Regions from separate parts of the Sporosarcina sp. FA15 genome, predicted to be linked through region 2. Evidence: riboswitches for the same ligand, from Rfam matches in the RefSeq annotation. Region 2 holds a riboswitch; each other region holds the start of a gene.
What was found. A riboswitch is a leader RNA that binds a small molecule or an ion and turns the genes downstream of it on or off. The one in region 2 is predicted to bind cyclic di-GMP.
Positions count from the first base shown of each region.

Region 1: it holds a riboswitch for cyclic di-GMP, as region 2 does, so the genes downstream of both, ACP8HG_RS01645 (methyl-accepting chemotaxis protein) here and ACP8HG_RS13570 (sensor histidine kinase) in region 2, are expected to answer to the same signal.
Region 3: it holds a riboswitch for cyclic di-GMP, as region 2 does, so the genes downstream of both, ACP8HG_RS06715 (response regulator) here and ACP8HG_RS13570 (sensor histidine kinase) in region 2, are expected to answer to the same signal.

Region 1 covers NZ_CP188818.1:315,501-323,584, forward strand. Annotated here, with positions in the region: gene ACP8HG_RS01620 (RNA polymerase sigma factor) at 1-258, shown strand, start outside; gene lepB (signal peptidase I) at 255-1,043, shown strand; gene ACP8HG_RS01630 (YpdA family putative bacillithiol disulfide reductase) at 1,164-2,153, opposite strand; gene ACP8HG_RS01635 (hypothetical protein) at 2,313-2,549, shown strand; gene ACP8HG_RS01640 (S66 family peptidase) at 2,976-3,965, shown strand; cyclic di-GMP riboswitch class I at 4,526-4,611, shown strand; gene ACP8HG_RS01645 (methyl-accepting chemotaxis protein) at 4,721-6,460, shown strand; gene ACP8HG_RS01650 (SDR family NAD(P)-dependent oxidoreductase) at 6,460-7,212, shown strand; gene ACP8HG_RS01655 (sodium:solute symporter family protein) at 7,239-8,084, shown strand, end outside.
Region 2 covers NZ_CP188818.1:2,874,482-2,882,565, forward strand. Annotated here, with positions in the region: gene sipW (signal peptidase I SipW) at 6-617, opposite strand; gene ACP8HG_RS13560 (SipW-dependent-type signal peptide-containing protein) at 565-1,392, opposite strand; gene ACP8HG_RS13565 (CalY family protein) at 1,554-2,168, opposite strand; cyclic di-GMP riboswitch class II at 2,767-2,848, shown strand; gene ACP8HG_RS13570 (sensor histidine kinase) at 2,901-4,109, shown strand; gene ACP8HG_RS13575 (response regulator) at 4,109-4,753, shown strand; gene ACP8HG_RS13580 (hypothetical protein) at 4,810-4,938, shown strand; gene ACP8HG_RS13585 (SpaA isopeptide-forming pilin-related protein) at 5,227-8,084, opposite strand, start outside.
Region 3 covers NZ_CP188818.1:1,400,039-1,408,122, forward strand. Annotated here, with positions in the region: gene ACP8HG_RS06690 (manganese catalase family protein) at 205-1,065, shown strand; gene ytzI (YtzI protein) at 1,258-1,410, shown strand; gene ACP8HG_RS06700 (DUF6877 family protein) at 1,541-1,696, opposite strand; gene ACP8HG_RS06705 (hypothetical protein) at 2,073-2,303, opposite strand; gene ACP8HG_RS06710 (hypothetical protein) at 2,600-2,998, shown strand; cyclic di-GMP riboswitch class I at 3,212-3,297, shown strand; gene ACP8HG_RS06715 (response regulator) at 3,355-3,696, shown strand; gene ACP8HG_RS06720 (BclA C-terminal domain-containing protein) at 4,610-5,089, shown strand; gene ACP8HG_RS06725 (hypothetical protein) at 5,259-5,465, opposite strand; gene ACP8HG_RS06730 (hypothetical protein) at 5,458-5,649, opposite strand; gene ACP8HG_RS06735 (RrF2 family transcriptional regulator) at 6,282-6,785, opposite strand; gene ACP8HG_RS06740 (carboxymuconolactone decarboxylase family protein) at 6,996-7,439, shown strand; gene ACP8HG_RS06745 (FMN-dependent NADH-azoreductase) at 7,604-8,084, shown strand, end outside.

The sequences.
Region 1 (8,084 bases), 2.1 Mb from region 2:
CTGAATGTGGATACAAGCAATCTTTCGCTGGAAGATGAATTACTGAAAAAGGATATGACTGTAAGGTTGTCCAATACGCTAGCTAGTTTGAAGCCAACCTATCGTGACGTCCTTATTTTACGGAAAATCAACGAAAGCTCGATCAAAGAAACAGCATATATCTTAGGGTGGACTGAGACAAAGGTGAAATCAACAATGGTGCGGGCATTTGCTGCGCTGAAAAAAGAAATGTACAGAATGGAGGGGGAGAACGGATGAATGACTTCGATGAATTTGATGGTGAGTTTAACGAGTTGAAGGATGTTGATAGATTAGAAACTGATCGAATGATTAGCTTGGAGAAAGTCATTGCTAAAAGTGGAAAAAAGAAATTTAACATGCTCCCACTAATTTTTTCTAGCTTTGCCATCTTTGCTGTTGGACTATTTTTAATGATGACGATTAAAGAGTATACATCTGAAGTTGAAAGTCAGAAAACAATCATTGATGATCAATCCGTCCCTGAAATTCCAATTGTCGAAGTAGAGTCAAATATGATCACTGTAGAATACGGAATAGATAATATGGACAAAGGAAATTACGATTATGAAACAATAGGTACTGGAAAAAGAATTGTAGTAGAGCCAAGAGTCTCTGGCTTTCAACGCGGGGACGTTATTTATTTTGCAACACCGAAGTATTCAAATGGAAATCCAAATTTAAATCTAGCAGGGAATTATATATCAAGAGTTGTGGGCTTACCAGGAGAGAGAATTGAAATTAGAGAAGGTCAGCTATATATTGATGAAATGAAACTAGAGTCTTTTTATTCATTTCCAACCGTAAGAGGAATGAATAAGGAAAAGTATTTTGAAACAGTCGATTCTCAAAATTCCTCTATGACTGAAGAAGATTTTGAAGAAAGCATGGAAGCCATTTTAGTACCAGAAGGCACAGTATTTGTGCTGGGGGACCAGTGGTGGAGAAGTATAGACAGCCGTCACTTCGGACCTTTATCATTAAGCCAAGTGGAAGGGAAAGTAATAGGATATGGAATTGAATAATAAAATAATATGCCTGATAGCCTATTATTTAGGGGATCATAAATAGTTTAAATTTAAATCGTCTGTAATTGAAAAAAGCTCACCAAGTCACATTCATTGTGATTTGGTGAGCTTTTAACATCATAAGTTACTTTGAACATAGGACAGACGTTGTGCAATTTCATTTGCAATTTTCATGCCATGAAAGCGTCCGTCTTCAATGTAAACACGATTTGTAATGCCACCCGTTACAACGCCAGAAAGAAAAACGTTCTTGACATTTGATTCATATGTCTCTTGATTAAAGGAAGGAACTAATGAAGAGAGGTCAGTTTGAATTCCAATGCTTTGAAGCAGAGAGATATTGGGTTGATAACCGATGAGGGAAAATACATAGTCATTTTGAAGTGTAACTGTTCCGTCAGAAGAGTTTATGCGAATAGTTGATTCATCGATAGCAGCAATACTGGAATTGGGATGAAAATCAATTTTTCCTTTTTTAAGAAGGTTACGCATATCTAATAACAACGATGGTTTAATGCCTTCTAAGACAGTTTCTCCACGATGGATAAGTGTAACCTTGGCCCCATTACGATAAAGATCAATAGCAGCTTCAATTGCTGAATTTTTACCACCCACAACTGTAACATGTTGTCCATAATAGAGGTGACCTTCTTTATAGTAATGTGATACCTTCGCTAGATTATCTCCGTCTACACCTAGTTGTCTTGGCGTATCGAAAATTCCTGTTGCAATAACAATCATCTTCGCTTCGTAAGGAATGGTGTTGCCATTACGATCTTCTGCGTGGACAGTAAAGGATGCTACATTCTTTGAAATAGAATTAACCTTTTGATAGCACTTAATATTAATTTCTTGTCTCTCAGTTACAAGACGATAATATTTTAATAGTTCAGTTCGATTTGGACGGACATCTTGAGATAGGAATGGAATGTTGCCGATTTCTAAGCGGTCAGAAGTACTATAGAAAGTCATGTGTAATGGACAGTTGACAATGGAATTGACAATCGCCTCTTTTTCAATAATCACATAAGAAAGTCCTTTTTCTTGTAGAGCAAGACCCGTTGATAAGCCACACGGACCACCGCCAATAATAACAACATCATACATACAATAAATATCCTCCTTAAAGTTTTACATAAACAATGGTTAAAAGCATTAATTTTTTAGGAATGTTGCATGCATGAATAATGCAACAATGCTGTATAAGCCTTGCCCGTTAGTATGCTCAGACGAGTGGGAAGAAATACTTAATTAATTGTATATAACTTGTTTTACGCACTGGAAAAGGAGTTAATATATTTTGCTAGCGAACTATCCTATAAGACCTTGCCTCATTTAGACATACCGAGCATGAAAGGTTTGCATGATTTAGGTGATACAGCAAGACTTCTATACGATTTTCATGCAATAACTGGACAATGGGAAGAAAGCAAAGCACAAAACGAGAAAAATCACCTTGATTTAGCAAAGGAATTAAAAACAGTGGAAGCTATGATTATATAGTGAATAAGTTGTAAGAAAATGGAAAATAAAAAAGGGGATAGTACTTGGAGTTTTCATAATAGGATCAAAAGAGGAGTTATTGAAAGTAGAAGAAAACAATAGCATTAGGGGTGATTGTAAGGGGAAGATAGTGTCTACAAAGCAACACAATAGCCATTTGAAATGATTTTTTATTCGACAAACAGAGCATCGTTATTAAAAATGAGGAGTTTCTGGGGCTCGACCTCTTCATATTATTCACATGAAAGCATAGGTGAGCCGAAAATCGATTATTCTGAAATTCAATAGAAACTATTAAATAGATGGAGTATAATAACAAGTATTCGTGATTATAAGTCAAGATTAAAGTTGTATACTTCACTATTAAATTGAAAATTCTTAAGTTTTTTGGGCTATCTAAATTATGAAAAAAGGGGATAATTAATGATGAAACGATTAGAAAAGGGAGATACAATCGGTATATTCACACCATCTTCACCCGCAACTGTTACTGCGTTGCAACGGTTTGAACGTGCAAAAGCATTTTTAGAATCAAAAGGGTTTGTTATTGTAGAAGGTAAATTGACAGGACAGTCTGATGTTTATCGTTCCGGTTCACCTAAAGCACGCGCAGATGAACTAAATGAGCTATTAAGAGATCCGAATATAAAGATGATTATGTCCACAATTGGTGGCACGAACTCAAATAGCATGCTGCCATATATTGATTATGAAGCATTTAAGCAAAATCCAAAGCTAGTCGTTGGGTATTCTGATGCAACGGCTGTTTTACTCGCCCTTTATGCAAAAACAGGTATCTCAACATATTATGGACCTGCTTTAATACCTTCGTTCGGTGAATTTGAACCACTAGTAAATGATACTTATCAATATTTCGAACAATATTTTATGAAAGAGACAGAGCTACCTTATGAAGTGCCAATGTCTCCATTTTGGTCTGATGAGCCTGTGAACTGGTTAGAAAAAACGACAGAGAAAACGCTTTTTAATAATAAGTGGGTGACTGGACAAAGTGGTGTTGCAGAAGGACGATTAATAGGTGGCAATGTGAATTCGATGTATGGATTTATTGGCTCTTCTTATTTCCCTACAATTAAACAAGGCGATATTTTATTAATTGAGGATTGTATGAAAAATGCCTCAATTGTTGAGAAGAATTTTGCAATGCTAAAAGTGCAAGGTTTTTTTGATAAAGTTGCTGGTATTATTTTAGGTAAACATGAACAGTATGATGATTTAGGTACTGGCAAGCAGCCATTGGACTTACTGATAGAGCAATTAGATGGGATGGATATTCCCATTTTAGCTGAGTTCGATACGTGCCACACCCATCCAATGCATCCATTAGCTATTGGCAAACAAGTGAAGTTAGATACAGGTTCCAAAAAAGTATTTTGCACGGAAAAATGGTTGTGAAATTTTCAGTATCTAAAACTTTTGTTTAACAGAAATAGAAATAATTTTTGACGATAAGCAATAACAACAAATTGATTATTGAAATGTTGAATTATGTAATTTGTTGTTTATTGCACCAAATGGGCAGGTTAGTGGAAAAAAGTAAAAATGCTCAATAGTAAAAGGGCAAGATAGATCTGATGAAACAGGATAAACAAATAGATAGGTCGAGCAAGCTATTCGCATTTTTATATAGCGTTTTCATAGCAACACCTTTCTATAGCATATTAGGCATTGCTTCTTACCTGGAAGAGGAAAAGTTGAAGTTACCAAAAATGAGAATACTTTTGATATTGAAATTTCCAGCAATGCTATCCTTGTAAAAGAATTGATGTAACAATTTAAAACAGCGGAAAATAAATATGGACGGGGGATTAAAGACACTATTTCTCTTTTTTCACCAATGACTATATACTAGTTTGGTGTTTTAAAAGTAGGACATTAAGTGGCGTCATTATACTATCCTATGAATCTTTTGGTACTTATTATTGCCATCTATTAGACTATGTGGTATATTTTTTGATGGTTATAGGCAAACTTATTGAAAAATAGGGACGCAAAGCTACAGGTCTAAAGTAATTATTACTATGACGGCTGAGCTGCTCAAGAAATGCTAGATAATAGTCTAGTTTTTTTATTTGCCTATTTCATTGTGAAATGGGCTTTTTTTATGTGTAAAGAAAGATACAAAAATTGAAGAGGAGGAAATAATTATTATGAGTTTTTTTAAAAACATGTCATTAAAGTATAAACTTTTACTTACAGTTTCTATTATTGTTTTAGCACTTTTTTCTGTTCTAACGACACAAAGTATTTCTCAATTGAACGGCCAGTTAGAAAATGACCTAGAACAAGAGTTAAAAAGTGTTGGCTTATTGACAGCCATGAACCTAGATTCCAAAGATATAGATGGTCTATTGAAAGTTCAAGGGGAAGACGATCCTGAATTTTTGAAAATGCAAAGTACCTTGGATGGCATAAGGGAAGAACAGGGAATCATGTTTTGGAGTTATATATGGGAGATGGAGGATAATGGCGTCACTCCTATCGGCTATACTGAAAATTTGAATGAAGCGTATGAAGCGGGGGAATTGTTTACTGATCTTGCTCCTGTTCATGTAGATACTGCTAAGCTCGCAATTAAAAATGATCAATCAGAGGTAACAACTATTTTTGAGGACTCATTCGGATCATGGCGAACAGTTTTCAGCCCTCTTAAAGATGAAAGCGGAAATACAATTGCAGTGTTAGGAATTGATTACTCTGCGGATTATATTGATACCATCATTAAAAAAAGTGTTACAAAACAGATTATTATTGCAGTAATCGGAATTTTAATCTTATTAGTATTGCTGTATTTTACAATTGATCGGCTTTTATTACCACTTAAAAAAGTGGTCATTGTTGCAGACCAAGTGGCAAATGGAGAATTGAACGATGTTGATCTTCAGATTACAAATGATGAAGTTGGACAACTTTCACAATCGATAAAAACAATGGTTTCAAAATTGCAACATGTCATATTAAACATTAGAAATACATCTGATCACGTTGCATCATCAGCCAATCAGCTAACTATGAATGCGACAGAATCGTATATTAGTTCAACAAACGTTTCAAAAGAAATGAAGAATATCGCTCAAAATGCTGAAACTTCTTTGGTGATGACTGAAGAAACAGCTGCTGCGATGGAAGAAACAGCGGGGGGAATACAACAAATCGCTGATTCAGCCAATACGGCTTCTGAATCGTCTCTGACGGCCTCAATTGCTGCTGAACAAGGAAATAAGGTTGTCCAACAGGTGATTGATCAAATGCAATTAATTAATACATCTGTAGAACAAATAGAGAAAACTATTAATGGTTTACATGCTAATTCTAATAAGATTAGCGACATTGTGAACATTATTACTGCTATAGCAGAGCAAACAAATTTGTTAGCACTAAACGCTGCTATTGAAGCAGCCAGAGCTGGTGAGCATGGTAAAGGATTTGCTGTCGTTGCAGATGAAGTAAGGCGTTTAGCTGAACAATCATCTCAGTCGGCTAAAGAGATTTTCCAACTAATTCATATGATTCAAACGGATTCTAATGCCTCTGTAACCGTGATGGAAAAAGGAAAAGAAGACGTAAGAGTGGGAATGGATTATACGAATGAAGTAGGCGAGATATTTAAAAGGATTGTACAATCTGCAGATGAAGTCGCAGATCAAATCCGGGAAATTTCTGCTGCATCTCAAGAAATTTCTGCATCCTCTGAAGAAGTAGTCGCATCCGTTAATAATATTAAGAAAACATCTCAACAATCTACCGAGTTTTCATTGAATGTCTCACAAGCTACACAAGAACAATTGGTGTCGATGCAAGAAGTGAAAGAAGCATCTGCTTCATTAGGCCAAACTGCGGAGAAGCTGCAGTCCCTAATTACAAACTTTAAATTGGAGAGTGAAGATTAATGGATTTAAAGCTTACCGGTAAAAATGTTCTCATTACAGGCTCTAGTATGGGGATAGGCAAGGCAATTGCTTTAGCTTTTGCTGAACAGGGAGCAAATATTCTAATAAACTATATTGGCAGCGATCAAGAGGCGGAAACAGTTCGTCTACAAGCGAAGGACCATGGCGTGAATGCACTAAAATATTGTGCGGATGTATCTGACTCTAAACAAGTGCAGGATATGTTTCAGTATATGGACAACCAGCTAGGAGCAATTGATATTCTTGTCAACAATGCCGGGTTTGCACAGAATGCTCCTATTACAGATTTAACTGATGAGCAGTGGGACAAAATGATAAAGGTTCATCTTTACGGAAACTTTTATAATTGCCGAGAAGCGGCGAAAAGAATGAAGGAAAAAAATAAAGGTAAAATTATTAACATCTCTTCAGATATAGGAAGTCTAGGGTGTGAAGAATTTACCCATTATTCAGCGGCAAAAGGCGGTATTAATGCTTTTACCAAAGCTTTGGCAAGAGAGTTGGCACCGAATATATTGGTCAACGCTGTAGCGCCTAGTGGAACACATACTGGCATCCTCGAAGCGTTCGGTGAAAACTATATCGCGGAAGAGTCAGCGAAATATCCACTAAAGCGCTTGGCACAACCTGAGGAAATCGCCAAAACTGTGTTATTTTTAGCATCAGAAAATGCGGATTTTTATACAGGTCAAATACTAACTCCAAACGGTGGAGTAGTTATGAACGGATAAAAGATAGATGAGGAGCACTTGAATTGATGAATATCGTCGTATTTTGTGTATATTTAGTTTTTATTTATTACATTGGCTATAAAGGATATAAGCGCGTCAAAACTGCCGAAGATTTAATTGTGGCGGGCTGGAGTATGCCGTTATCTGTTGTAACTGGGAGTTTAATTGCCGCGTTATTAGCAGCTCCATTCTTTTTTGCTGCTGTCGGCTCAGGTTATACAAGTGGAGGCTTTGAAGGGTCCGCAACAATGGGCGGCCTAGGTACATGTATGATTTTAGGGGCATTAATCTGGACTAAGCCCCTAAGAAGATTAAGAGGATGGACACTAGCGGACTACTACGGATTGAGATATGGTAGTAAAAGATTAGGAGCATACACGGGAATCGTGATGGCGGTAGCATTTGGTATTTTCAATGCCGCGGCTCTCACTGTTGGGGGTACTTATATTATCCAACAACTTTTCCAAATCGATTTCCTTCCAGCCGCACTATTATTTGTTTCGTTAACGGCACTCTACTCCGTTATTGGAGGCTTATGGGCTGTCGCTTACACTGAAATTGTTCAAGGGGCACTAGCGGTAGCGGGAATCCTCGGGATAACTATATTTGTTTTATTCTATTATCCCGATGTTACATTTAACCCTGATTGGTGGAATGTAAATGAATTATTTAGTAGAGGTGGAGTTGAATTCTGGACACTCTATTTAGTTTTAGCTCTTGGTGATATTCCCGCAGTGGATTTAGGTCAGCGTGTTGCAGCGGCAAAAAGTCCGCGTGTCGCACAGCTGAGTATGATTATTGCAGGTTCAGTAATCATCGCTATTAGTTGGATACCTGGAATGTTAGGGGAAGCATTTAAATCTATTTATCCG
Region 2 (8,084 bases):
TTGATTCAGGAAGAACTTTCTCCGCCATCTTCCCTCACTATATTCACCTTTTTTTTCGGAGCCAATTCGATTTCTCCAAGTGCTCTCCAAATCGTAAACCCCGAGTAGATAAGCAGCAGGAATCCGGGTATTAATAGCAAAAACGCACCATTCTTCGACTGGGTAAAGTTAATGAAGTACCCTACGTAAGGCACTGTAAAACCAGTGTACTCCGCTACTACATTGTCAGACAGAACTGGATTCATGTCCTCTGCATTGTTATTGTCGCCTTTTGTCCGGTAAAGTACGGAGTCTCCACTTTTGACTACCTCAGTAATCCGATGTGTGATCAAAATATTTTCTTCTTCTTGGAATGTAATGACGTCGCCTTTTTTAAAATTAGTTTTATCTTCAGCCGGCTTTACGGCAATGATCGAGCCTGTTAGGATTCCCGGCTCCATGGATCCCGACAGAACAGTTTTTAATTGGTAACCGAAAAGTTGTGGCTCGCCGCCTGAGACTTTCGTGAAGACCACTATGGAAGCTACACTAATCAGCAGAACCATCAATATGCCTGAGACGATGCTACTTATCCTCTTCATTCGTTTCTTCTTTTTCATTAATTTCTTCTCTCTCATTTGTATCACCTTCTACTTTCTTTGTGTTATTTTCTGGTTTTACGACAGCGTTCACTTCAGCTTCATTCTTTGTTTCAGAGTTATTTTCTGGAACCTTACTTTCTATAGAATCCTTTTCTTCCGGTTTCTTTTCAGTAGATTCATCAACAGATCCATCCTTGCCGTCCGGCTGTTTTTGACCGTCATCTTCAGGCTTCTGCTGCTCGTTCTCTTTGTTAGCATCCGAATCTGCTTTATCATCTTCACCTTCTATGACCTTATCCTTTTCAATTTCTTCCTTAGATTCATCATCTATATTCTTGCAGTCGGCCTTTATTTTCTCGCTTGATACAGCATCCTGTTCGTTTTCTCCAACAGACTTATCATCTTCGCGCTTGCAGTCGACATCGCTTGGTGCAGCATCCTGTTCTTCTTTTTCCTTAGACTTATCATCTTTGTCCAGGCAGTCGACTTCGGTTTCCTCACCCGATACCGTGTCCTTATCGTTTTCTTCCTTAGGCTTATTATCTATGTTCTCACGGTCGATCTTGATTTCCTCACCCGTTACAGCATCCTTTTCAATTTCCTCACCGCATTGATTCATAAGTACAACCGGGACTTCCCATCCGGCAGTGATCATCTGGGAGACTTCCGACTGGCTACTGAGATATGCGGATGTGTCAGACGAAATATAACTAATGCTAAAGATGACTAAATAGCATATGAGTGCCAATTTTAAAGTCAGAAATGGACCTTGATGCTTTTTCCTACGTTTGCGCCTTCGGCTGGTTTTCAACCTGATCCCGCCTTTCGATTTTTTACCACTGGATTTTTCTTACGTATATTCCTCAAAACATAAAATCGAGTTATATGTTGAGAAATATATATAAGGAAGAGCATTGGTTGATTGATGAAATAAAAGGAAGGAGGAGAAGTGCTCTCCTCCCGGGATATATGTTATTTCTTTTCCCCTTTTGTCTGCTGTGCATCAAATGTCCATTTAAGCTCTAAAGAATCACCTTGGAATTCGTTTTGATCTTTGTCGTTCTCGACAAATTCGAATTGTACGGACAGCGTGTCAGAATTGCCGGCTTTTAAACCGCCTTTTTCTTCAAGGTATGGGACAAAGACTTTATTTGCAACGGCATCTGGTGTCATACCCTGTAACTCAGCAAGAGTTGTTTGGTAAACCACGTTGTCCAGTCCAGTCCACGGTCCCGTGATTGATTTATCGTGGTTCCACATGAAGTTAACTCGGATATGACTTCCAAAGTTTTCTACATTATCACCATTTTTGTCTGTTACTGAATACTCTGTCTTAAGTAATACCTTGGATATGTCGAGTGTGCCGTCATTTTTCAATGTAAAATCACGATTCATCCAGTCACCAGGCTTAATGTTTTTTACATCGATAATTGTTTCAGGCTTTAGTGATAAATCCAGTGTACCGGCAGCGAATGTATTCGTGCTTGTTTCCACATCGTTGAAATAAGCATATGTTCCTCCACCGATCATACTTACAGCCAATGCCCCAGTTGCGATACCCATTGCTAGCTTCTGTTTAATACCCATTTTTAATTTCCTCCAATTAGTTTGTATTTTTTCGCTTTTATTGAATGCTTGTTCTTTGTTCTTCCCTGCGACTTGGAAGAAATTATTTTCTTCTTCGATCTAAGGTATGAGTTCATTTTCACCTGATAAAGTAGCCTTGATTGCATGCACCATTTTCATAGTTTGGCAGCTGTTGTGATCCTTGACACCCCTTTAGTAGGTGTCATACTTTTTCATGGAAATCTCCTCCAATGCTTTTTTCGGCTCGTTACCATTTTTGTAACTACTTTTAGTATAGGAGTATTCCTTGCGGGCATCCTCACTCTAAAGAGTGATTTTCTGATATCGTTTGTCTACCCCGGTTTTCCACCTTAGTGTAGAGTCGGTGCACTTTCGTACCAGTTCACTTCTACTTCTGTTAATGAATAGCTCACTCGGAAGTAATAGCTCTATCTTATAGAAGTAACCTTTAATATTGATTTACTGATAGGTAACAAGTAACTGAAAAGTCTTAATTCGCTAAAATACAAGTTAATAACAAAAAAAAAGAACCTCTTCAACCGCAGGAGATGACGTCATATTCAATGTAATTTGGTTATACTGAACTATATAAAAGAATATAATTTACGGAAACTGTGAAATACATCCTCTATATGGGCACCTTGGATGTATGGAGTTATTGGTGCAACCGACCTAATTACACTTGGACATTATGTTCAAGTTGATTGGGTTTTTATTATGAAATGAGAGGGTGTGACAAAAATCAGAAAGATTCTAGCTGATATATTAGAAGGATACACTCAGAAAGCTTCTGCTTTGGATTTGGTACAAGCATGCGCTACTAATAAACCAATCGAAACGAATGATACCTATCTAGATACATTGAAGCACGGTATATCGCTGTACCACCTAATGGATAATTCAAGCCCTCAAATTATAATGAATGAAATAATGGCAGCTATCATCAAGCTTACACATAGTGGAGAAGCATTCTTTTGGTTGACCGACATAAATCATCAAAATAGCTACCTAACATCTTCTACGAGTAATCCCCACATTGAAACTAGCCTAAGAAAACAATGGAATACTATACGCCTGGAGAAAGAACTGTTTGTCAGTAAGATTAACGAGGATTGGTACGGTATGAAAGTAATTAGAACCTCCACTACTACTGGTGTGATTGGAGTTAAGATTTCCGGTTCAAGTGAGTCTAGAGAAACATTGCTCTTTAATCGCCCATTTGAGTTTTTAGCCGAACTTAGTGAAATAATGCTCGAAAGAATTCATACAGATTCAATGAAGGAGCAAATGATTGTAATTAAGGAGCAGAATCGTATCTCCAATGAAATTCACGACAGTGTTTCACAAAGATTGGTCGGTATTGTATATTCTCTGCACAGTTTACAAACAAAAAGTAAAGGCATGACAAGTACTGAGTTGAATGATGAATATCAATTTCTTTCACAATCTGCCAACACTACACTAAAGGAACTACGGTCGACGATATACGGTCTCAACTCGACGAAGAATGGCGAAAATTTTTTTCAAGTTGGGCTGCAAAACTATTTTGACGAGTATGCACGGTTAAGTGATATACGAATTGATTATCAGATAACGGGTGATGAAGCTTTACTATCAAGCGAACTAAAACAAGCACTCTATAGAATTATTTGTGAAGCTTGCGGAAATGCCGTTCGCCATGGCCAGTGCACGGCTATTGAACTCAGATTATCTATACTGGACGAGAAAACTGTATTGGAAATTCATGATAATGGAATCGGAATTAATTCGCACATATCCGAAGGCCAGCATGAAAAAGGAATCGGTCTTTTCAATATGAGACGTCTTGTAAGTACTTTTGCAGGAACGTTTTTGATAAGTGGATTACACGGGATAGGGACAGAAATACAAATCGAAATTCCAACCGCAAAAATACTTGAGAAGGTCCAGGTGATTGGCTAATGCAAATTGTTATTGTCGACGATCATCCATTAGTAAGAAAAGGATTAACATCTATCCTTACTATAGATGGAGCAATTGAAATCCTAGGTGAAGCAGCAAATAGAAATGACGCGCTAACTCTATTCCATGACACTACACCTGATTTGGCGATAGTGGATCTTCGCTTGGGAAATGAATCTGGTTTGGAATTAATTTCGGAAGCGAAACAACAAGGAATAACCTGTAAATTCGTCGTGCTAACTTCATCGACGGAAGAGCACGACTTTAAACAGGCAAAAGAAATAGGTGTCGATGGCTATATATTAAAAGAGGCATTACCTGAAGAACTGATCCATGCCCTCGGAGTTATCGGCAGAGGTAGAAAGTATTATGATCCAGGGGTGTTTGATTTGGTGATAAAATCGAAGGAAAGCCCTTTTGAAAATGATAGGCATATCGAACAGCTAACACCGAAGGAAAAGGAGATATTACTCGAACTCGGGATGGGCCATTCAAATAAACAAATTTCACAGGCTTTATATATTACAGAGTTTACTGTAAAAAAACATGTCAGTCAGGTATTAGCAAAGTTAGATCTTGCCGATCGAACAAACGCGGCATTGTATGCCAATGCTAAGGGCTTGGTGGCGTATAGTGTGAATTGAATGTATGTTTAGCGCTAAAAACTCCCACGATTAGTAACCTCGTGGGAGTTTTTCTGTTGGATAGAGTGGTGGAAAGATACGATCAGTTGAAATACTATATGCTCGGGTGGGCGACAGTTTATGATCGGGTGGCGGGATATATGATCGGCAGGCCGGCAGTTATGATTGGATGGCCGGATATATGATCGACTGCGTGGCGGTTATGATTGGGTGACGGGTTATATGATCGGCAACCCCGCGTTTATGATTGGGTGGCGGGATATATGATCGGCAACCCGGCGGTTACGATTGGGTGGCGGGATATATGATTGGTCGGCCGACGGATTCGAATGGTCATTCGCACTTCGGGTATTCTGAATGTTGTCATGCGGAATAATTCTCCTATATAAAGCTCTTTGTCCTACTAAAATTCAACAAAAAAACAAAACCAGTCCCTTTAAAGCGAACTGGTTTTGCATAGGGCTATCTTATTGTTAAATCTCACTTTGCGTTTTGCGAGATTTTTTTCGTCTAAAGAACATCCAAGCTCCAAGTAGAATTATTCCAAAACCGGTCGCCATTGAACCGATTGGGAATGCTTCACCCGTTTGAGGTAATTTTTTACTTGGAGTCACTAAATCGGGATTACTTAGGTTACTCGGATTACTTGGATTGCTTGGATTGCTCGGATTACTTGGATTGCTTGGATTGCTTGGATTACTTGGATTGCTTGGATTGCTTGGATTGCTTGGATTGCTCGGGTTACTTGGATTGCTTGGGTTACCCGGTACGCCCGGATTCTCTTGTTCAACCGGTTCGCTTGGTTCAACTGGATTGCCTGGTTCACTTGGTTTGCCCGGTTCACTTGGTTTGCCCGGTTCACTTGGTTTGCCCGGTTCACTTGGTTTGCCCGGTTCACTTGGTTTGCCTGGTTCACTTGGTTTGCCTGGTTCACTTGGTTTGCCTGGTTCACTTGGTTTGCCTGGTTCGCTCGGTTTGCCTGGTTCGCTCGGTTTGCCTGGTTCGCTCGGTTTGCCTGGGTCGACCGGTGGATAATACGGATTATATTTATTTGTTTTAATTACCTGTACCGTAACTGTCTGACCTTTAATAATTTCAAATTTTACTGGTGTAGTATCTAGAATATAATTAGTTGGAGCTTTTGTCTCGATGAACTGGTAGTTCCCTGGTTTTAAATTATCTACAACTAGTTTACCATCTTTATCCGTCGTTAAATCTTCTTTCAGCGTGATGCCTTTTGCATCTAGCAGTTTAAAGACTGCACTTGCAAGTGTTCCATTCCCATTATGTTCGGGACGCTTCGTAAGTTCAACTGAACCTGTTGTTAATTCGTTAAAGGCTTCCACTGTTTCTATAGCAGTTGGCCCTAGGATAATTGTAAATTTGATTGGAGTTGCATTCAGATCATAACCAAATAGTGTTTTCGTTTCTACAAACTGATAGTTACCTGGTTTTAATTCGTCTACAACAATTTTACCAGTTTCATCCGTTACCAATCCTACTTGAATCGCGTTACCTTTTTCATCTTGCAACTCAAATTCAACATCTGCTAAAATTGCACCATTATTGTCTTTATCGTATTTCGTTAATTCAACTGAGCCTTTAATGATCGTATTCGGAATTTCCAATCCACGCGTTTCAGTTTGACCTTTGTCAATCGTGAAATTAATTGGTGTATCGTCTAATTCATAGCCAAAAGGCGCCTTCGTCTCCACGAACTGATACTTTCCTGGTTTTAATTCATTTACAACCAATTTCCCATCAGCATTCGTTGGTAGGTTTTCTTGGAGCATTTCACCTTTTTCGTCTAGCAATTTAAACTCTGCACCCGCTAGAGTGACTGCATTGTTATCGCTGTTCACTTTAACGAGTTCAACAGAGCCACGCGTCAAATTATTGTCTGTTGAAATCTGGAGCACTTCAGATTGACCTTTGTCAATCGTAAACTCAACTGGAGTTGGGTCTAAGTCGTAGCCAAAAGGTGCTTTTGTTTCGACAAACTGATACTTACCAGGTTTCAAGTTGTCTACAACGATTTTACCTACTTCATTCGTTAGTAAGCCTTCTTCTAGTACTTTACCTTCTATATCTAGCAATTTAAATTCTGCACCTGACAATGTGTTTGTCGGGTCTTCATTGTCGACCTTCGTTAACTCTACAGAGCCCGTCGTCAATTCATTTTCTGCTTTGACTGTCACCACTTTGACATCAGCTGTTGTTTTACTTTTTTCAATTGTAAACAAAATTGGTGTTTCATCTAACACATAACCGAATGGTGCTTTCGTTTCTACGAATTGGTAGCTACCCGGTTTCAAGTCAGTAACAAGCAACTTGCCATTTTTGTCAGTTTTCAATGCCGATTGAAGTACTTTCCCATCAGTATCTTGCAGTGCAAATTCTGCACCTTCTATTACCAATTCAGCATTATCTTTATCGACTTTCGATAATTCAACTGAACCAGTTACCAATTTATTTGGTGCTTCGACTGATGTTGTAATTGAAGTTGCTCCAATTTCAATATTGAAGACAATCGGTTTTGGATTGAGTTGATAGTACGCAGGTGCTTTCGTTTCTACGAACTGATAAGCTCCTGGTTTTAAGTTAGGGACAGTGATTTTACCGTCTTGATCCGTTGAAATTCCACCTTGAATTTTCTTACCTGTTGCATCTTGTAATTCAAAGATTGCGCCTTCCAATGTTGTTTCGGAATTGTCCTCGTCAATTTTTGTGAGGACTACGGATCCTAAAATCATTACATTCGTTGCTGTCAATTCAAGAATCGTATTTTGAGACTGTACAATCTTGAATGGAACTGGTGTCTGATCTAGCTTATAACCGAATGGCGCTTTCGTTTCAACAAACTGATAGCTGCCTGGATTTAAACCATTTTTAATGATTTTTCCGTCGCTATCTGTTGTCAAACCTTGTTCAAGCACTTTTCCAGTTGCATCTTGCAACTCAAATACTGCATTTTCAAGCGTGATTTCCGTATTTTCTTTGTCGACCTTCTTAAGTTCGACTGCCCCTTTAATAATCTTATTCGTTACCGGTCCAACTTTCAGAACTTCAAGTTGGTTTTCTCCGATTGTAAATTGGATTGGCGTATCATCTACTAGATAACCTGCTGGAGCGATAATCTCGACGAATTGATACTCTCCTGCTTCAAGATTTTCCACATGAATTATCCCATCATCATTCGTCGTCTTAAGTCCAACTGTTTTATACTGATCACCATCTTTTCGTTCCAGCATAAAGTTGGCTCCCTTTAACTTCTTATTATGGTCCTCGCTATCTACTTTCTCTAATTGAACAGCTCGCACAATCTTTTTGT
Region 3 (8,084 bases), 1.5 Mb from region 2:
TCGACTTTTCCTACTTTGGTGCCCCATTAGCTGTTTTCGGGCAAAATAAGTGCAAAGACTAAAATCCAATAATAAAACTAAAACAACCGTTAAGTTGAATCAGTGTCCTCATTTTTTCCGATAGACGATTATTTTGATTGTGAATAAAATTTTCATTTTGCTTGATACTACTGTTAGTAAAAATATATAAATGAGGTGCTAAATGTGTATTACTACAAAGAAGAATTGATCAATCCCGTCACTCCTCCCGATAAACCCGACCCTGAAGCTGCAAAAGTAATGCAAGAAATTCTAGGTGGGCATTTTGGAGAAATGCGTACCATGATGCAGTACTTTTTCCAAAGCTCCAATTTCAGAGGTAAGGAAACACAATATCGCGACTTACTTCGTGGTGTGTTTTTGGAAGAAATCGCTCATGTTGAACTTGTCCAGAATACAATCAATCAATTGTTAAATGATTCAGGTGAATCTGCTGTACCAGGTAATGCTGGCGTCGATCAAGCACCTCTCGATGATGCCGTTAGACACGCAAATCCTCATCACTACATTATTGGTGCTCAAGCCTCTCTCCCTGTAGATGCTACTGGGAATCCTTGGAACGGTTCTTGGGTTTATAGCCATGGCAATTTGATTAGTGATATGCTCGATAACCTGGTGTTAGAATCAACCGGTGTCTTGCAAAAAACTCGAATTTACGAAATGAGTTCTAACAAAACATTTCGCGAGACATTAGCTTTCCTAATCGTGAGAGATAACGCACATCAGAATGCGTTTGCAAAAGCATTGGAAACGCTCGGCGTTGATTGGGGCAAGCTGTTCCCTGTCCCGAATTACGATATAAATAAATATCCTGAATGCAGAAAATATGTGGAGTTAGGGTATCATAATGCCCAGTTCAATTTCAGATTAGACCCAACTAGAATCGGGGAAATTTTCCAAGGACAGTCCCCTAGCAGAAATAATGGCGAACTTAAAGTTACTCCTCCACCTGCTGGATTCCCGGTTCCTTTACTGCCTGACATGCCAAATGAACATAGTCCAGGTATTCAAGACATGAATAACTAAATTCTTTCAGTCCCTATATAAGGGACTGTTTTTTTATCTCTTCGTGTAACTAACCTCATTAAATAGAACCTCACAGAACTCAGATTTATAGGATTGTTTCCAAACTGTCACCGATCCATAACTGACTAACCTATAATTAAGCAGATTTCGTAGTAAACTTACATTAGATAAAGTCAGAATGGAGACTATCAAATGACAGTTACAACATGGATTTGGATATGGATTTGTATTATTATCTTTGTTTTAGAACTCATTTTCATCTATTTCGTCGTCCATAAAAGTTATCGATATAAACATACGATTGATCCGATTGATGATCATATAGAAGAAATGAATAGAGAGTGAATCGATATAGATTAATGAATTATTTCTATGAAAATTAATTTATACATATAGAGCGGACCGGCATATGACAGTAAAAGTCCTTTCTATCATTTTGACAGCGCATCAAAAATAGTAAGTTGCTGCACCACGGTTAACACTCCCTCACAGAATGTTTGGTGCTGACGAATATACGGATCGTCCTATCGCTAGCACTCCACATCCAATCCCTGGTGCGTCGTTCAATATCTTTCAGCACCTCTAACAGTAACCGGGTTAAAAGTTTGATTATTTCTTCGTATGAGGTCATTCAGTTATCTACTTCGCTTTTTGGTCAGACTATGCGTTCCCACTTATTGCACTAGCTTGTAAATTTGAAATAAACTCCTAAAAAAAACACTTTTAGTTACAGTAACCATGGTACAATCATTCTAAAGGAGGGATATCCTTGAGATACATTCTAAGTGTTATTATTTCGATTCTTGTAATAGTTTTACTGCTTAAGCTAATAGGCGTACTGTAAACAGTCACATTATCTTTAAACTAAAAGTCAGTGGTTTTTTTCCAGGTTCTGCTTCTATATCGCTTAGGTGCCTGGGGGAAGAAATTGATTTCGTTATGATAATATCTAGTCCTCTTCTTAATTTACTGCATATAATGGGTCTCCCATTTCCTCGTACTGTGCGTTAAAGTAACGAACTGTCAGCCTGCAAAAAGCCATTTGTGGTGCTTTCAAATTCCTGTAATAAATCCCTATCTGTGTGATCCTGCGTATTAGGCGCATTCATGAATTTCATAAATGCATATTCTTTAGTCCGTAGATTCGGTTCGGCCTCGTTTAGAATTTCATCCACACTTTCCGCTACAATGACTTCGATATACATTTCTGTTGCCTTTTTATAAGGAGTTGTCTTCAAGTCGTTTTCCTCCACGTTCACCGCTACCAAGCCTTAATGCTCGTTTTTATTACATTCGCAATAAAATAGTTTAATAAGTTTCCATCACATCTGCTACATATTTTGGTCGAACTGCGTACTACATTTTGATGGCTTTCACTGCATTTTCACTTTGCAAAAAAGCAAGAATCGTCAAGGAACATTGAATGTAATAAGCTAATAAAAAGCATAAAGAATATTAAGGTATAGCCAGTCATACATTTAATCAATGTTGTTGTTTGTAATAGATATCAAAGTATTACAGAGGGAGAATAGCTATGAGCGTTGAGTTTGTTTTAATGGCACCAACAGCTCTTCAAGTGTTTAAGGCAGGAGAGTCCAATCCAAAAAAAGTAAAGCGGATTGTTTATGGGCAAGCTACATCTGACGCAAATGGTATAGCCACACTTTATTTCACAGAAAACGGATTATCTAATGGTATTCCATTATTAACAACTATTGACTATGCTGTATCAAGCGTATATTCTACAAATCCTTCGATAAATGCAAGACCGAGAGTACAAATGCGAGAAAAGAATGTTGCTGCAAAATTCGTCTCTGCTAATGTCACAAATAATAGTAGTATAGTAGTACTAGGAATTAATGTATTAGGTTCAGAAAATCCAGTGAGTGGAATTCTTGTAGATTTTATGATTTTAGGTAGCTTTGATAGGTAAGAGAAAGCGACAATAATTTTGAAAAACGTGGATTAACAATGGTTGTTCGAAATTTCCGGGCATAAATCTCAAGATGACTGTGATAAAGACTGCTGATTATTTTTAATCAGTGGTCTTTTCTTTTCGGACAGCACATGTTAATAACCCACCTATTTGCCTACTACTCCTTTGTATTAGACTCTTTCATAAGATTGTTCTATCAAAGTATGTTAGTTTGTATATAGGCAAACTTATCGAAAGGTAAGGACGCAAAGCCAAGGGCCTAATACAACTATTTGTAATGGTAGCCGGTTACCAAGTGTATTGCTTTCTATCACTTGTTAAAAAGGATGAGGATCATTTTCAATAAATCAGTAATGCTCGTAGATGATTCAAAATTCATGAGAAATCTATTAAGAAATATTATCGTAAGTAACGGTTATTATGTCGTAGCTGAAGCTGGGAGTGGAGAAGATGCTGTGCCTCTTTATAAATCACACTTCCCGCATATCGTTTTATTGGATATCACTTTACCAAATATGAACGGTATCGCTACGCTAAAAGAAATTAAGAAAATAAACCCCAATGCTCGTGTTGTTATGTGCTCAGCCTTAGGGACTCAAGATTTAATAATTGAGGCTTTAGAAAATGGAGCCGCAGATTTTATCGTGAAGCCTTTTTTTGATGGACTTATTACCCAATTAAATAAAATCTATTGAAAAACATAGTACACTAACATAAAAGACCAAGAAATTACGGTCTTTTTTTCATCTTAAATGTACAATTCGTGTTTACTCCATCACTTCCCCCGCCCATGCATCCAACCAATTTAATAAAATCCTAACGCGATTAACAAAGTCAAAATAATGAATGTCCATCCTTCAAACGAGGTCATTACTGTCGCCATAACTTCCAAGCCTCTTGCCTTTTCTCATACAACTCCCGCTGCAACAATGGCTCGTACACCACAACCTTGTAACGGGATGGCCACTCATTTAAAAACCTCGAAGTCAAATTAGCGAAAGCCTACAGTGACACATTCACTTTTCAAATTGGTGGAATATTTGGAGATTGTTTTCATTTAAACCCCTCATAAGCCTTGAGGCATAAGCATTGTTGCTACTATGAATTATTTCGTGCTAGACTAATCAGCCGTTTCGTACGTACGTTCTGCAGGTGTGATAATATGATAGTTTCAGCATCCAGGTACTAATCGACTATGCCACGCCGTTAAAGTAAAGTCGTAGGAAATCTTTTGAATTCGTGTGGTTGGGGGACATTCAGGGGGACACATTAAATGCGGACAGGCGCACGACTTATAACATAATAACAGCCACCTTCTCAATCGAGTTGGTGGCTGTTTTTTTACTCACTTTTCATTTCCCAGCTTTTCAAACAAGTGGTTGACTTTATCACACATTTCTTCAGTTTCACCAGGATCAATCTCTTGTCTATTTCTTTTTTAGTAATCAACAAGGTGTTTGCCCTTCATTTCCTCTTTTGCAAGAATAGGATACTACAGATGGAGGTGAAAGAATGAATTTTAATAACCACTTCTCTAATCGTAAATGTAGTAAATGTCACATCAGTCCATGTTCTTGCAAAAATATATGTAGAGTACCAAGAGTGTTCATGGGGCCAATCAGGGCTATCGGGCAGGCTGGCTCCACTAGTACTATCGGAGCCACATGCGGGTTATGCGAATACGGGTATATTTACAATCTAACTCCTCAAACGGTACCTATAGAAGCTGATGTTTTGTTTGATTCAAATGGATTAATGACACCTGGAATTGTGCATACCCTTGGAACCTCTCAAATTATGATTAACGTTCCGGGAGACTACGAGGTTACTTTCTCTGTATCAGGTACGGAACCTAACCAATTTGCACTGTTTTTAAATGGATCGCTGGTTCCCGGAACAGTCTATGGTTCAGGTGCTGGCACTCAGCAAAACAACGGGCAGGCTATTATTGCCATAGTAGCCAACGATGTTCTTACCCTTCGAAATCATTCTTCTGCTGCAGCAGTTGGTCTTGCGTCTGTGATAGGTGGTACACAAGCTAATGTAAATGCTTCTATTGTCATTAAGATGTTGAATCCCAATGCTTAGGTAGAAATTATTCGGTATAAAACATCTTGGTTTCACTGGATTTTAATACAGGCTTCAACAATCACCTGATGCAAAACTTCTAAAAATAGAGGTGAAAAGTCGGAAGTAATTACTATCCATAGAAGAAACTCAAAAACAAATCGACCTTTCCCTATTCGGATTGGTCGTTTTAATTTACCGGTTCAATTAAACAAGTCGATGCCTCCTTAAACAAACAAACGATTCTAATTTGCGCACCGACAAACTTCAACATGTTCGCTGCATTACAAATGAATGCAATATTCAATAAATTCCTATCCGGTATTATCCCAGATACCAGATTGAAAAGGCGACCTTCTTTCGTCGAGAGGTCGCCTTTACCCTGTTTATTATTCAACACATTCCACTCCGATTATGTCCTCCACCGGCATACGGTCCCTACCGAATGGACTATCGACCGTAATCCACATCGCCTCAACATTTATTTCTTTTATGACAACCATGTAAAAAATGACTTTCCCTTTATCCCACAACTTTACGTGTACTTTGCATTCCCTTTTTTGCGCAACTTCTATTTCCATGCCAGTCGTGGACGGAAAATTTAAAGTTTCCAGTATTTCCGCTTGTATATCCTTGACTGTTTGTTCTGGATCACCCCACAACTTTTCAGTTCCAGTTAGATCAATAAATCATTCATCGTTTCTGTTGTCAAGTAATTGTTTACTATTTGTCTTCTAAATCTTGGATTTTGTGTCACTTAGAAGTAAATTTCGGTCAACAGCGTCATGTAAACCTGCATTTTTCTGTAATTTAAAAGAATCCATATTGAAAAATTTAATCAAAATAGATTCTTTTTATTAAAGCCTGAGTTTACATAAAAATTATTTAATTAGAAACTTAAACATCTATTAAATATACTAAAAAAGATTTAGGGCATCTTGGGATAAGTCTGTTCAAAATCCCTTTTTTACAAGCCGCTAAATGGAAACTGAAATTTTTGAAAGAAGAAAAACAGTAAAGACTTTAAAGGGGTTCGAAAACAATGGATTTGGATTAACCGGTTGTTTGATTGGTCAAGTATGAATAATTCAGGATGAAGATAGTTTTTCAATCCTACCCATTCAGCGTGTTGTATCCAAACGATTTCACATTGAATTTGCTCCCGACTTCCCCATAATAAGTGAACCAGAAACTTCCCCATTTAAATTCACCATTAAACATTGTTGCTATTAGCAAAATATTCACGAGTATCTTTGCGCGATTGTGGGGTTAATACGCGATCAAGCTCTTCATTCAACCAAGTAAGTGACTTGTTACGAAGAATATTGCGCATACTATCTTCTGCTTCGAGCATAACTAAGTTAATCACACAGGGAGAAGCTAGAGCGCATGCTGCATAGTCTTCATCCCGGCATAGGTAGCTATTATTTTTAATATTTTTACATTGAAAAATGGGGGAAGCACCTTCAACAGCTTCAATTACATCCCAAAAAGAAATTTCCGCAGGAGACTTGGCCAGTTTATAGCCTCCTTTTACACCTGGAACAGAACTTACGATACCCGCTTTTGTTAATTTACTAAAAATCTTCGAAAGATAGGTCTCTGAAACGCCTTGAAAAGCGGAAAGTTCTTTAATCCCAATTGTGTCATTAGGAGGAATATCAATTAAATATACCAAGCAATGCAATCCATATTCAACACCAATACTATACTGCATGCAAACACCTGCTTTCTACATATAAAGATTGCTACTAACCATCTTAGGTGGATTTAAAACCCTTGTCAAATATGGAAATTTTCAGCTATTTTTTTTGTTGACAGCCATAAACTAAAGAGTTATATTGTGGTCATAACCTATCGTCGATTGATGTTATCGACGATAGGTTGTAGAGGCAAGGACAAATTTAGATTCACGGAGGAGATTACTATGAAGGTTAGATTAAATCATATCAGTGCAAGCCCAGGTGCTTTGCAGGCAATGATGAAACTGGAAGGGTTTATTAAGACAAGTGGATTGGATGCTAAGCTATATGAATTCATTAAGATCAGAGCATCACAAATTAACGGGTGTGCTTATTGTATGGACATGCATACACGGGATTCAAGGAAAATGGGCGAGACGGAGCAGCGGATTTATTTACTTAACGCGTGGCGTGAAGTACCCTTTTATTCCGACAAAGAAAGAGTGGTGCTTGAGCTTACGGAAGCTGTAACCCGTATTTCAGAGCAAGGTGTGTCGCAGGATTTGTATGAAAGAGTTCGGGCACATGTGGATGAGGCAGAATATGTGGCAATCATTATGGCGATTAATACCATTAATGCATGGAATCGAATCGCCATCTCCACGGGGATGTTCCCTGAAAAGGAGTAAAGAGAAGCTTACTGAGAATAGTGAAATTTAATAAGAATAACTTTAGGATAGCTCTTACAATTGTATGTCCATTGAAGACCGAGGCCGGTCTTCATGGCTTACCTTAATGAGCATCGCTAATCAATTAAATTCAGGTCCTAGTTAACCTCGAGGAGAAATCAATCATGTCAACCGTCTTATACGTAACCGCACACCCACTAGATAAGAGTGAATCCAATAGTTTGTCTGTAGGCCACGAGTTTATCCAAGCTTACCATGGAGCAAACCCAAACGATGAAGTTATTCATCTAGATCTATATAAAATAGATATCCCGCAACTAGACACCGAAGTGTTAAGTGGTTGGGGCCTATTGAGAAGCGGCAGTTCTTTTGATCAATTGAGCGCGGGTTCTCAGGCTAAAATAGTTCGTTTGGGTGAACTGGTTGATCAATTTCTCGCTGCAGATAAAATCGTAGTCGTCAATCCAGTTTGGAATTTCTTATTCCCACCTGTATTGAAAACTTATATTGACGCCATATGTGTACCAGGAAAAACAGTTAAATATACGCCAGAAGGCTTTATTGGCTTAGCATCTGACAAAAAACTGCTTCATATTCAAGCTTCCGGCAGCGTGCTCTCCGAGGGACCAATGGCAGGGTTCGAAT